Regions from separate parts of the Chryseobacterium sp. YR221 genome, predicted to be linked through region 3. Evidence: riboswitches for the same ligand, from Rfam matches in the RefSeq annotation. Region 3 holds a riboswitch; each other region holds the start of a gene.
What was found. A riboswitch is a leader RNA that binds a small molecule or an ion and turns the genes downstream of it on or off. The one in region 3 is predicted to bind S-adenosylmethionine.

Region 1: linked by a shared signal. The riboswitch ahead of B8967_RS14950 (alpha/beta fold hydrolase) and the one ahead of B8967_RS18085 (TonB-dependent receptor plug domain-containing protein) in region 3 are both predicted to bind S-adenosylmethionine.
Region 2: linked by a shared signal. The riboswitch ahead of B8967_RS14195 (SusC/RagA family TonB-linked outer membrane protein) and the one ahead of B8967_RS18085 (TonB-dependent receptor plug domain-containing protein) in region 3 are both predicted to bind S-adenosylmethionine.

What each region holds. Positions count from the first base shown of each region.
Region 1 covers NZ_FWXM01000004.1:558,091-561,377, forward strand. The annotation lists gene B8967_RS14945 (MGH1-like glycoside hydrolase domain-containing protein) at 1-873, opposite strand, end outside; SAM riboswitch class I at 1,061-1,168, shown strand; gene B8967_RS14950 (alpha/beta fold hydrolase) at 1,228-2,166, shown strand; gene B8967_RS14955 (ACT domain-containing protein) at 2,171-3,287, shown strand, end outside.
Region 2 covers NZ_FWXM01000004.1:402,280-405,566, forward strand. The annotation lists gene B8967_RS14190 (hypothetical protein) at 219-1,466, shown strand; SAM riboswitch class I at 1,754-1,851, shown strand; gene B8967_RS14195 (SusC/RagA family TonB-linked outer membrane protein) at 1,935-3,287, shown strand, end outside.
Region 3 covers NZ_FWXM01000006.1:216,280-219,566, forward strand. The annotation lists gene B8967_RS18080 (T9SS type A sorting domain-containing protein) at 1-1,010, shown strand, start outside; SAM riboswitch class I at 1,183-1,288, shown strand; gene B8967_RS18085 (TonB-dependent receptor plug domain-containing protein) at 1,383-3,287, shown strand, end outside.

The sequences.
Region 1 (3,287 bases), on a different contig from region 3:
AGAAGCTTTTGTTCCCCTCCTCTCAGGATTTACAGTGTCTCCCTGGTGAATAATGAAATCATTAATACCATCTTTGAAATAAGTATTTTCAGTTTTGGGAGCTCCATAAAGCTTAGAAGTATTGGTTTCATTATCACAAAATACACTTTGTGCATTTCCGTTTCTGGAGTATAGCTTTTTAATTGAAATACTGTCATGCCCAATACTAATACTTCCATCATGAGAAGTATGCATTTCACCTCTATAAGTATTGTATCCCCATTTCCAATTGTTTCTGAACCAGGCTGTTGGTGCTACTACAATAGGGGCAGCGTGCTGACTTCGGTTACATACCGTAACCCTTGCCAAGATATCATTATGGTCAGCCTTACAGTATTCAATGAAAATATCAAAATATTCATCGTTGTTGAAGATTCCGGTATCAAAAATTTCATATTCCGGTTCCTTTTTGCTGCGTCTGCCGTTTTCTGTGACAAGATCATCATAAGGAAATGCATTGATCGGATATTTATAAACCATTTTCATATAGCTATGAGTAGGAGTATTATCCAGATAATAAAATATTTCTTTGATGTCTTCACCATGGTTTCCCTGAGGATTACTCAGTCCAAAGAATCGCTCTTTTACAATTTTATCTTTCTTGTTCCAAAATGAAAATGCAAAACAGAACAGCTGCTTGACATCGGAAATACCGGCAATACCTTCTTCTCCCCAACGGTAAGCATAGCTCTCCGCATTGTTATGATTGGTAAAGTTCCAGGCATTTCCATTTGAGCTGTAATCTTCACGTACATTTCCCCATTGCCGGTTGCTTACGTAAGGTCCCCAGTTTTTCCATTTGGAATCTTGTAATCTTTCTTTTTCGGAGGTCATATATCATCATTTTCCATACGAAGTTAGTTTTTTTGAAAAGTAATTCCAATTCCTATCATCTGAATAATTCTTAATATAGGCTTGAAACACTTGTGTTTATGGGGATATTAAAATATTAAATTAATTTTTTTTTGAAATTAAAAGAAAAAAACTACCTTTGCACCATTCGTTCATTCAAATATTGAAAATGTTATCAAGAAAGGTTGAGGGATTAGACCCTATGAAACCTTAGCAACCCTTTGTGCAAGCAAAGAAGGTGCTACGTTCTACCAAAATTATTTTGGACAGATAACTTACTGAAGTTCTTTTCAGCCATTTCCTGTGGCATTTTCAATTGTATTAAAAATAATAGAATTGAAAACAGAACTAAACTATATTAATCTTTCGTATCAAACCCATTCCAAAAAGGAATACCATATCCCGTTGAGCTATGAGCTTTTCGGGAAAGACTTGTTCACTGCACCTATTATTTTAATCAATCATGCGTTGACCGGAAACTCAAATGTATCCGGAGAAAAAGGCTGGTGGAAACAATTAATTGGCGACGGTCAGATAGTTGATACGAAAAAGTACACAGTTCTGTGTTTTAATATTCCCGGAAACGGCTACGATAATTTTTTAATTGAAGACTATGAAGATTTCACTCCTTCAGATATTGCCAATATCTTTTTGAAAGGACTGGAAATTTTACATATCGAAACCTTATATGCCATTATTGGAGGCTCCTTAGGAGGAGGGATTGCTTGGGAAATGCTTTCCAAGAAGCCTGATCTTGCAGAAGTATTTATCCCTATCGCCTGTGATTTTAAAACTCATGACTGGCTTCATGCACAATGCCTTGTTCAGAAATTTTTACTGAATGATAAAGATGAACCTCTGCAAAAAGCCAGAATCCATGCCATGTTGTGCTATCGGACTCCACAATCACTCAATGACAGATTTCAAAATAAATACAATAAGGATAAACAACGCTTAGAATCGGAAGACTGGCTGGTTTATCACGGAAATGCTTTAAACGATAGATTTAGTTTAAAAGCGTACAGGCTGATGAATCATCTATTAATGAATATCAATACAGAAGAAGCTATGCTGGAGAAAATCCAGGCCCGAATGCACATGATCTCCGTTGATACAGATTTATTCTTTCCTGCTTCTGAAATCCGAATGTGTTTTGAAAGACTGACAGAGAAAAATAAGAATGTTTCTTATCACGAGATCCAATCAATACATGGGCATGATGCCTTCCTAATGGAATACCAACAATTAAATACTATCATAAAAAATATTTTATAGACTCATGAAAAATGCTAACGAAATAAAATTTTTGAAGAACAGATCAATCATTAAATTTGAAGGAGAAGATTTCCTTGGAGAAATCGGAATTGACGGACGAATTTTTAAAGCGCTTACTTTAGCGCGTATCAGTGTGGGAGTGATTTCCCAACAAGCTATAGAAAACGGAATCTCTATTTTGGTTCAGGAAAATGATGCAGAAAAAGCAGTAGCTTGCCTTATCGATGAATTTGAAGCAGAAAGAAAATCAGGGAAAGTTTCCCAAATCTACAGTATCAATAATGTTTCTGTACTTGGATTTGTAGCAGAAGATTTTAATAAAGTTCTTGCTGAGCTGGCCAGAAATAATGTCTTCCCATTGCTTTTAAACCAAGTATCAGGAGAAAACAGGGTAAACATCGTGGTAACCTCTTCACAGGACGAAAAAACCAGAAATATTTTAGAATCTGAAATATTCAAAAAACCAAAGACTGTTCATCTGGCTATTATCGGTCACGGGAATGTGGGGAAAACACTCATTGAACAGGTTCTTCAATCTTCAGAAGAAATTAAAAGACGTAAGAAAATAGATCTTAAAGTAGTTGCAGTAGCCAATTCAAAGAAGATTGCTTTCAATAAAAAAGGTTTTGATGCGAATTGGAATGATGAGGTTTTGACTGCAGAGCACTCCTCAAATGTACAGGAACTCATCAGATTCTCTAACGAAAATCAGTTGGAAAATCTGATTGTTGTGGATAATACGGCAAGTAAAGATTTTGTGAAAAACTACCATGCCCTGGCAGAAAACGGATTTGACCTGGTTTCTTCCAATAAGATCTTCAACACACTTCCTATTGAAGAATATCGTAAACTAAGATATACGTTGAGTAAAAACAACAGACGATATTTGTATGAAACAAATGTAGGAGCGGGTCTTCCGTTAATTGACACGATCAAATTACTACACCTTTCAGGAGAAAATATCACCAGAATCAAAGGTGTATTCTCAGGTTCGCTGAGCTATATCTTCAATAACTTCTCTGTAAGAAATGATAAGTTTTCTACAATTATAGGAGAGGCAATGGAAAAAGGATACACAGAACCGGATCCGCGTGAAGACCTTTCAGGAAATGATGTAGCAA
Region 2 (3,287 bases), on a different contig from region 3:
TAGTTTTGCAGGAGAAATTGTATCAAACAAATGTACCGAATAAATGTCCTTACTCTATTGAAAAAGTTTCAAACTCCATTCTTTCTTAGCTATACTTTGCTGTGCTCTTCCAATATTTTTAGAAAAAAAATTCCAGATTTAAAACACAATTGATCATGCTTTGATAGGGCACCTCAAAGAAGCTTTTGTCAACTTTTTAACAAAAAATAATTCGAAAAATGAAAAAAACACTATTCTTATTGACAACAATTATTTCAGGATTGGCCTACTCCCAGGTAGGTATTAATACAGCGAATCCACAAGGAAGTTTCCATGTAGATGGCTTAAAAGATAACAATGCGACAGGAGTTCCAACAGCTGTACAACAATCCAATGATTTTACTGTAACTTCTTCTGGTAGCGTTGGGATTGGTACTACGGTGCCTAATGCATCTGCAATGCTTGATGTGAATGTTGACGCTCTTGCAGTGGGTAGTAAAAAAGGATTTTTGGGGCCAAAAGTTGCCTTGACTTCTCAGACGGATGGGGCTACCATCCCTTCACCGGCTGCGGGATTACTTGTATACAATTTGGGAACCGCAGGGCTAGGCTATGTCGGTTACGTATTTTGGAACGGAACTGAATGGAGAACATTCAATAATGGTTCTCTTGCGCCCGGAACTTTAGGATCTATTACCTGTAACGGAGTCACACTTTCTCCAGGAACCTATACGGCAGGAACTCCCTATACCGGAACAATGACTGTTCCTTACACCGGAGGAAACGGAGGAGTCTATCCGGCACAGACTGTGGGGCCTGTAAATGGGCTTACAGCAACACTGGCTGCTGGAAATTTTAATGTAGGATCAGGAATTCTTAGCTATACAGTGTCAGGTGTACCTACGGCTTCCAGCCCTACACTGACTACTTTTGCATTAAATATTGGCGGACAGACCTGTAGTGCAACAGTAGGAGCCGGAGCTGTGATTGCTCCCGGAGAGTTGGTTTATTATCATTCTTCAATTCCGCGCAAGACAACATCATTTCTTTTAAGCCAGTTTCTTAATGATCTTCCCGTGATCAATAATACGTTCAGAGTGGATGCTTTTATTACTGCTCCCAATGCATTTGACTCAAGCGGGGCAGCTACTAATTTTGATCCGCGTCTTTATAATATCACTACTGCCAATGCAAAAGTATGGGTTTCTGAAGTGTCTACCCATACAGGTGACTCACATGGCGCTAACTTATTAATTTTCCCTAATAATTATGCACAGTTTGATGATGGGGTTTATCTTACCTATGGAAGAAACGAAACGGTAACTTTTGATATTACTACTGCTGACAACAAATGGTACAGAGTGTACTATGCACTCCGTATAGATAACAAATCTTTTACAAGTGCAGGGAATGGTAATACGACTTCAGATTCCAATACTTCAGATAATACACTGGAGGTTTTTGTATCCATCCAGAGACTTTACTGATCTTAATAAGTGAGTTATTATTTGTAATTCCTAAAAAATTCTTACTCAGATAAAATTTAATGACGCCATTGGCGTCATTTTTTTATTTCCATGCACACAGAGTGTATTGATTCAATTATTATTAATGATATTTCTCATGTTTGCTAAAGTGTCAATTTTTATAAGTCCTTATTTTATCGGCTTTTTAATAAAATATTAAGTTAATTTTTGAAAAATTATCATGAAAAATTATAAGTCTACTTGTTTTGTAGACTAAATATTTCTAGATTTGCAGACATATTTCGATCGGCTTATAAAGAAAGATGGAGGGAACTGACCCAATGAAATCTTAACAACCTGCTCTCGCGCAAGGTGTTACATTCAGCCTTTAAAGGAAAAATAAGCATTAGGTTTATCGTATTTATCGATGCCCTTTGCTGTATTATCTGCAAAGGGCAAAATTTTAATATATGATAAACAAAATTGATTATGATTAATAAAAATTTGATTAGCTCAAAAATTTGGATTCCCCCTGTAGCGGTATTCTTTTTAGGAATAGGAAGCTTAAGCGGACAGAATACCAAGGCTAAAAAAGATACACTCAATGAGAAGGAGCTTGATGAAGTGGTGGTGGTAGCCTACGGAAAGGCTAAAAGAACCAGCTACACCGGTTCTGTGGCAACTATTTCCAGTGATAAAATTAACAACAGACCTGTTACCAATATTACAAAAGCATTGGAAGGACAGGTTGCAGGAGTACAGACAACAAGTTCTTCCGGACAGCCGGGATCTACAGCAACAATCAGGATCCGAGGAATTGGTTCTATCAGTGCATCCAGCGATCCTTTATATGTGGTAGACGGAATTCCTTTTGACGGAAATCTGAACTCTATAAGCCCTAATGATATAGAATCAATCAGTGTACTGAAAGATGCTACGGCAAGTGCTCTTTATGGATCAAGAGGAGCGAACGGGATCATCATTATTACGACTAAATCCGGTAAAAAAGGAGAAGCCCGAATCAATTTTAATATGAGCCAGGGTTTTTCCACCAGAGCGGTAAAAGATTACGAACAAGTCAATACGGATCAGTATTTTCAACTGTATTGGGAAGCATTGAGAAACGGATACAGATCCAGTCAGATCAATGGACAGCAGGCGGCTCAGATGGCTACCAATAATCTTATTTCTGAGCTGGGTATCAATCCTTACGGAGCCAATTATTCAAAACCTGTAGGTACAGACGGAAAACTATTATCCGGGGCGACACCTTTATGGAATGATGACTGGAGAGATGTTTTACAGAGAGTGGCTTCGAGAAATCAGGTAGATCTGGATATCAGTGGAGGAAGTGAAAAAAGCAATTACTTTTTCTCATTGGGATATCTTGATGATAAAGGGATTGCCATTGAATCCGGATTTAAAAAATACAGCACAAGGTTAAAACTCAATTCTGAAGTTAAGAAATGGTTGAATGTAGGGGTAAACCTAAGTTATACCAACAGTATTCAACAGGCTCCTACGTCTTCAGATTCCAATACAAGCAATGTTATCCAGGCAGCAAGATCTGTTCCTTCATTCTATCCTTATTATGAGAGAAATCCGGATGGGTCTTATGTATTGGATGGTGCCGGAAACAGAATTTACGATTTTGGAAAATACAGGCCTACCAACGCTCTTCAGAATCAAAATCTGGCAGCAACTTTACCTTTGGATAAAAACGAAAATAAAGAAGATAACTTCTCCGGAAAAGGTTTCATGGATTTCACATTCTTACCTGAATTGAAGTTCAGAACCAGTTTTTCTGTAGATTTGGTCAACTATAATGGACATTATTACTCA
Region 3 (3,287 bases):
GCGCGGGAATGATGTTGATACTCATCGCTTTGAATGGTTTATATGCGCAGGGAAATCCTCAAAACTGTACCAATGCAGACCCTGGAAATAATCCTGGAGATGTAGGATGTGTGAAATTTACTTATCAGGGCCAAACAGTTTCTTATACGACTGTAAGAGCTAATGATGGAAAAATATGGCTGCAGCAGAACCTGGGAAGCTCTAAAGTAGCCTCTTCTCTGGATGATGAAGCTTCATATGGAGATCTCTTTCAGTGGGGAAGATGGGATGACGGCCATCAGTTAAGAAATTCAGCCACAGTTTCTGCTCCTACTCCTAACAGGCCGGACGGTTTAGCAGGGGTGAGCTCGTACATCATAGGAACACCCGCGTGGTGGTCTACTCTTGAAGCTAATGATGAATGGACCGCAAAGAACATAGATGGGCTAGGAAAGACAGTGGGGGTAGACCCATGCAAGGCAATAGGTGCCGATTGGAGAATGCCAACACAGGCAGACTGGTCAAGTATTGTTAGCCTTGAAAGTGTTACGGCCCCCGCAAGCGCTTACAGCAGTCATCTGAAATTGCCTGCAGGAGGATATCGCAGTTCTTCAGATGCTGGTTTTACTTTTGTAGGAAAGAGAGGGTATTTCTGGAGTTCGGATGTATCCGGACTTGGAGGGAAATATCTGTACGTAGGGACCATAAGTGCTAATGCCTCAGCAGGGGCACCCAGAGGGCAGGGAGCATCAGTAAGATGTATTAAACCTACCTCGGCACTTGCTACTTCGGAGGTAAGACTAAATCATAACAGCATAGGGATGTATCCCAATCCAACAAAAGGAATTCTTACCATTAAAGCAGATTCCTCGATTGAAAGTATAATGATAACGAATACGGTAGGACAAAAGATGGACGCCGGGTTTTCAAATGATCAGGTTAATATGACAGGACTTCCGGACGGTTTATACATTGTAGAAATAAAATTAAAAAACGGACAGACCGTTTCTAAAAAGATTATTAAAGGATAAGCAGTCTTCATGTAGAATCACTGTATTCCCTTTACATAAAATAGTTCACTTCAATTACAATTACTTTTATTAGGGAGGCTTATGAAATTTTTCATAAGCCTTTTTTATGCTGTGTTTGTAAATCGTAAAAACGGCTTTTGCATATTGAAAAAAATAGTCTACTTTTGCAGTAGATTTATCAAGAAAGGTGGAGGGATTTGGCCCAAAGAAACCTTAGCAACCTACACAATTCCAGAAGTGTAAAGGTGCTAATTCCAACCCGATGGGGGAGATAATTGAAGTCAATATTCTTATATGAATTCCATTTCTTGAAGTCTTGTGTGTCTGAGGATTGATTCTCGGAATGTATAATAATTTTTGCAGGAACAAAAGATGAAAAAAGTAAGCATAGCTGTATTATTGCTTGGCACCATTGGGATCGCTGCCCAGGAACAGGAAGAAAAAGGAAAACAAATTGAAGATATTATCATCGTAGGAAATCGTAATGTTAAAAGGACAAAACTAGAGACACCAGTTCCCGTAGATGTTATTAATATTGAAAAAATACAGAAAGCATCCCCCCAAATAACGGTTCAGGATTTATTGAACTATGTTATTCCCTCATTTAATTCCGTAAGACAGTCTGCTTCTGACGGAACCGAGCATATTGATCCTGTAACATTAAGAGGAATGGGCCCGGATCAGGTCTTAGTATTGGTTAATGGAAAAAGAAGACATACCACTTCTTTGGTCAATTATCAGAATACCGTTGGAAATGGTTCTGTGGGAACAGATTTGAGTACAATTCCTGTTATTGCTATTGAAAAAATTGAAGTATTAAGAGATGGAGCGGCAGCTCAGTATGGCTCTGATGCCATTGCGGGAGTAATCAATATTATACTCAAAAAAAATGCAGGGGCTTCAGCAAGTATTACTTACGGATTAAGCGGAAGGAATGATGGAGACACCTACCAGGCAGGAGTTAATTATGGGGCTTCATTAGGAAAAAAAGAAGGGTATGTCAATCTTTCATTACAGCTAAGCCACAGAGGGAAAACAACGAGGACTCAAAATCATGATTTGGATATTTTCGGAAATAATTTTGCGTATCCTTTCGCAGATGATCCGGAGGCGGCAAGAGCTGCAGATGATGAGGAAATTAGAAAAAGAGGTTTAACCCGTGACGATTTCAACTTTCAGATCGGAGATGCACAGATCAAGCAGGCGCAGCTGTTTTTTAATTCAGAATATCCTTTTAATGATCATTTTAAACTCTATTCATTTGGTGGTTTCAGTATCAAAGAGGGAAAAGGATATGGCTTCAGAAGGCTTCCCAGTGAAACGTTTAATGTTGTTTCATCACTTTATCCCAACGGATTTCAGGCGGAGCTGGGATCTCAGGTATATGATATCTCTTATGCTGTCGGAGCAAAATATAATGTAAACAACTGGCTTTTTGATGTAAGCAATACGTTTGGAAACAATACTTTCAATTATAACGTAAGCAATACGAATAATGCTTCTTTAGGAGCAAAATCACCGACCCGATTTTATGCCGGGGCACACAGTTTTCTGCAAAATACCCTTAATCTTGACGTCTCTAAAAATATAAACCGGTTTAATATAGCATTTGGAGGTGAATTCAGATTTGAACAATATCAGATTAAATCCGGAGATCCTGCATCCTATACCCAATATGATGTCAACGGAAATGTAGCAGGTACGGGATCAACAGTGATAGGAGCAGGGGGATCGCAGTCATTCATTGGCTTTTCACCGGATAATGCCTTAAAAAAAGACAGACATTCTACAGCGGTATATGCTGATATATCTTATGATTTGGATAAAAAGCTGAATATTGATGCTGCGGCAAGATTTGAAAACTATTCTGATTTTGGAAATACCCTGAATGGAAAACTTGCTGTACGATATGAGTTCCTAAAAAATTATGCGGTAAGAGCAGCTGTAGGAACGGGTTTCAGAGCACCTTCTCTGCAACAGCAGTATTTCAACAATTCTTATGCAGATATTTCAACTTCAGGGTCCACAATTGTAACTAAAGGAATTTTTAATAACGACAGTAAAGCGGCACAGGTTCTTGGATTTGATAAGTTAAAACAGGAGACCTCGGTCAACGGAAGCCTTGGATTTACTTTAAAACCGGCGAAAGGACTATTCATTACTTTAGATGGTTATATCATTAAAGTGAAAGACAGAATTGTCATTACAAGTAATATTACAGATTCCAGATTATCAGATCCTGATGTAGTAGGGGTTGGAAAAGAAGTCGAAAGCGGT